Regions from separate parts of the Pantoea sp. E956-1 genome, predicted to be linked through region 1. Evidence: predicted binding sites of a transcription regulator. Region 1 holds the regulator's gene; the other holds the start of a gene.
What was found. Region 1 encodes PurR, which represses purine synthesis genes. Its sites were predicted from a motif close to CANGCAAACGTTTGCNTG; they were not measured.
Positions count from the first base shown of each region.

Region 2: AC0T7J_RS19495 (NCS2 family permease) is a predicted target of PurR. The motif match lies at 1,241-1,258, and genes of this name have one in related genera.

Region 1 covers NZ_CEUYZP010000001.1:159,105-161,307, forward strand. The annotation lists gene punR (DNA-binding transcriptional activator PunR) at 1-368, shown strand, start outside; gene purR (HTH-type transcriptional repressor PurR) at 365-1,390, opposite strand; gene cydH (cytochrome bd-I oxidase subunit CydH) at 1,672-1,761, shown strand; gene AC0T7J_RS00790 (C40 family peptidase) at 1,810-2,203, opposite strand, start outside.
Region 2 covers NZ_CEUYZP010000009.1:146,828-149,030, reverse strand. The annotation lists gene soxR (redox-sensitive transcriptional activator SoxR) at 1-294, shown strand, start outside; gene AC0T7J_RS19500 (glutathione S-transferase family protein) at 334-999, shown strand; gene AC0T7J_RS19495 (NCS2 family permease) at 1,357-2,203, shown strand, end outside.

The DNA.
Region 1 (2,203 bases):
AGGCGAGCCAGATAGATGACGATACGCTGCGTAGCTGGCCGTCGCTGGTGCTGGAAGATACGTCACGCGCGCTGCCGCGTCGTATGACATGGACGCTGGATAACCAGCGCAGGCTGGTGGTGCCGGAATGGCAAACCGGGCTCGAGTGCGTGCAGGCGGGATTGTGTGTGGCGATGGTGCCGGGTCATCTGGCCAGGCCACTGCTCGACAGTGGCGAGCTGGTTGAACTGACGCTGCCGGTGGCGTTTCCGGACAGCCCGTGCTGCGTCAGCTGGGCAGAGGATCGCGCATCACCGGCGACAGGCTGGTTGCTCAGCTATCTGGGTGATGCGCAAACACTTAATCAGGAGTGGTTAAGCGAGCATTAACGGCGATAGTCGCGGAACGGGCCATCTGCCACGGAACGGCGCTCAATCAGCGTGGGATGGACCTCAATCGTTTGTGACACTTCGCGTTTACTGGTAATGCGGTCCAGCAGCATTTCCAGTGCTTTCTCACCCAGCTGGGCTTTAGGCTGATGCACGGTGGTCAGTGCCGGTGCGAAATAGCGGGCGTTGCGCACATTGTCATAGCCGATCACCGAAATATCCTGCGGGACGCGCAAACCCATTTCATCGGCAGCGCAAATCGCGCCCATCGCCATGATGTCTCCTCCACAGAATACTGCCGTCGGACGCTGCTTCTGCGACAGGATCTGCTGCATCGCCTGATAGCCCGACTCCGGCTCAAAGTCACCCTGCACAATCCACTCGGCGCGCGGCTGAATACCCGCTTCTTCCATCGCTTTCAGGAAACCGGCATGACGTCCGCCACCGGTGTTACGCTCCATCTGTCCGGGGATTGCACCAATATCCCGGTGTCCGCGTTCAATCAGATAGCGTCCTGCCAGATAGCCGCCCTGGAAAGCATTATCCAGTACCGTATCGGTGAAGTCAGCGCGCGACTCGCCCCAGTCCATCACCACCATCGGAATATTGCGGTTCTCTTCCAGCATCTGCAGCAGGTCGTCCGGGTATTCAGAGCACATCACCAGCAGCCCATCGACGCGTTTCTGCGCCATCATGCTGAGATAGGCGCGCTGTTTTTGCAGATCGTTATGCGCATTACCCAGAATCAGCGTATAGCCTTTATCGAAACAATGATTTTCGACCGCTTCGATAATTTCAGCGAAATAGGGCGCTTCGCTGGAGGTGGCAAGCAGGCCCAGCGTCTTGGTGTGGTTCACTTTCAGGCTGCGCGCTACGGCGCTTGGCGAGTAGTGCAGTTCCTTAATCGCCTGCCAGACCGCGTTGCGCGTCTCTTCAGCCACAAAGCGGGTTTTATTGATGACGTGCGAAACGGTGGTTGTCGAGACGCCAGCGCGTTTTGCCACATCTTTAATTGTTGCCATGAAAATCGGACTCCAGTGCTTATCTAACTCTATGATAAGCGTAGTGTTAAACGTTTGCGTCTGCTCAGGGTTTTTTCCGTAAAAAAGCAGCTTTCCTGGCCAGTAAACAGGCCGCTGGCGGAATAAAAACGCCTGAAAACGTGCGCAAACGGAATCAGGGTTGCGCGCGTTGCGCAACAAAGGCGGGATTCTAACAAGGCTGAACGGATAAAACGAGATTTTTACCGGGCCCTGTGGGAAAATGCGATATCCCCACTAATTGTGTGTCTAAGGAGCAAGCAATGAGTACCGATCTTAAACTGGCATTAATGACCACCACGGGCTGTCTGCTGATGATTGTGGCTTTTAGTTTTACCGCCATTTTGCACTAATAAAAAAAGCCGGGCATATCCCGGCTCTCTTTTTGTTTGTTCTGCTGCTCAGCGTATGGTTTTCGGCGTCATCACCCGACGGGCACCAATATAGTGGCGCTGCCAGTAATCTTCCCCTAACGCACTGATCTGAATATCTTTGCCGGTACGTGGTGACTGAATAAACTTGCCATTACCGAGGTAAACGCCGACGTGGTCCGCCGTACCGCGTCCATTGATACGGAAGAAGACCAGATCGCCTTTCTCCAGTGAATCACGCTTGATCGGCGCGGCGTCACGCAGGTGATACATCTCGTTAGCGGTACGTGGGATCTTAAACTTCACCAGATCTTTATAGGCGTACCAGACCAGGCCGCTGCAATCGAAACCGGTATGGGGGGAAGTACCGCCCCACTGATAGGGTTTACCCAACTGACCCATCAGCTTGGTCATCGCGGTTTCA
Region 2 (2,203 bases), on a different contig from region 1:
CGCATCGGCATTCCGCTGGCGACGGTCAGTAACAGTCTTGATCACATTCCGGCGAACACGCGCATGTCGGCACCAGAATGGGATGCGCTGACCCGGCACTGGCGCGAAGAGCTGGATAAGCGCATTGAAACGCTGACCCGCCTGCGTAATGACCTGGATGGCTGTATCGGCTGCGGCTGTTTGTCGATGCGCGACTGCCCGCTGCGCAATCCCGGCGACCGGCTGGGTCAGCAGGGCTCGGGTGCGGTGCTGCTCGACCCGGAACAGGATGATAAACATCCGGATACAGAGTGACGTCTATACTTGGTGAAGGTCAAAACACAGGGAATCATGATGATCACCGTTCACCATCTTGAAAAATCGCGCTCACATCGGGTGCTGTGGCTGCTGGAAGAGCTGGAAGTGCCGTATCAGATTAAACACTATCAACGCGAACCGACCATGCTGGCCCCGGAGGCGCTGAAAAAAGTGCATCCCCTGGGAAAATCGCCGGTGATTACCGACGGGAATCAGGTCGTGGCAGAATCAGGTGCCATTCTCGAATACCTCGAAGAGAAACATGATCACGCGTTCCGTCTGAAAGTCAGTGATGAGGCGTCACGGCTGCAGTGCCGCTACTGGCTGCACTATGCCGAAGGCTCGCTGATGCCGCTGCTGGTGATGAAGCTGATCTTCGGTCAGATGGGTAAAGCGCCGGTGCCGTGGCTGCTGCGCCCGGTCGGGGCGGCATTCGGTAAAGGGGTACAGAAGGCGTTCCTGGATAAACAGCTTAAGCCGCACATGCAGATGATCGAACAGCATCTGGCTGCGAATCCCTGGTTTGCCGGTCAGCGCTTCAGTATTGCAGACATCCAGATGAGCTTTCCGCTGCTGGCGCTGGCGCAACGTGCCGGACTCGATCAGATGCCTGCCACCCAGACATGGCTGCAGACTGTGCAGCAGCGAGCCGCCTGGCAGCGCGCGATTGCGCAGGGCGGAGAGCTTTCACTGCCCGGTTAATCCCTCTCTCTACCGGCGGGTCGTGCCTCTTCACGGCTGCGCCGGTGCACATTTCCCTGAAAACCGCTTTAACTTCAGGAAGTCAGCATTTAAGGCCGATTTTCGCCGCGCGCCAGCTGACGGCTTAAGCCTGATCTTTATGCTGAAGAATCTCCCTCTGACAGTTGAAAATGTGCCGCTAAACGCCGGATAATCGCATGCCTTTTTAACTGGTCGCTTCTGGCGGCCAACTATCTGCGGCAAGGTAAACGTTTGCCTGGCGGATTAATCCCGACAGTGATGCCGTTTACCCGCTTATTCCAGGGACAGCGATGGTCGCAGAGCGATCCACACAACAAAAATTTTTGAGGCTCAATTATGTCAACTGAATCACGCCCGGCCAGTGGAAAACTGGACGCCTGGTTCTCGATCTCGGCGCGCGGCAGCAGCGTGCGTCAGGAAATTCTGGCCGGACTCACCACCTTTTTGGCGATGGTTTACTCCGTCATCGTGGTGCCAGGAATGCTGGGTAAAGCCGGTTTTCCCCCCACTGCCGTGTTTGTCGCCACCTGTCTGGTCGCCAGCTTTGGTTCCATCATCATGGGGCTGTGGGCTAATCTGCCGATGGCCATCGGCTGTGCTATCTCCTTAACTGCCTTTACCGCTTTCAGCCTCGTGCTGGGCCAGCACATCAGCGTGCCGGTGGCGCTGGGCGCGGTTTTCCTGATGGGGCTGCTGTTTACCCTGATCTCGGTTACCGGCATTCGTGCCTGGATCCTGCGTAACCTGCCGATGGGCGTGGCGCATGGTACCGGTGTCGGGATTGGCCTGTTTTTGCTGCTGATTGCGGCTGATGGCGTAGGCCTGGTAGTAAAAAATCCGGCACCGGGCCTGCCAGTGGCGCTGGGGCATTTCACCACCTTTCCGGTCATGATGACGTTGCTGGGACTGGCAGCGATTATTGGACTGGAGAAGCGCCGGATGCCGGGTGGCATCCTGCTGACGATTATCGCCATTTCGCTGCTGGGGCTGATATTTGATCCGGCGGTGAGCTACAAGGGATTGTTTGCGCTGCCGAGCCTGCGTGATGCCAGCGGTCAGTCACTGCTGTTCAGTCTCGACATTGTGGGCGCGATGCAGCCGGTCGTGCTGCCAAGCGTGCTGGCACTGGTGATGACGGCGGTCTTTGACGCCACCGGCACCATTCGGGCAGTCGCAGGTCAGG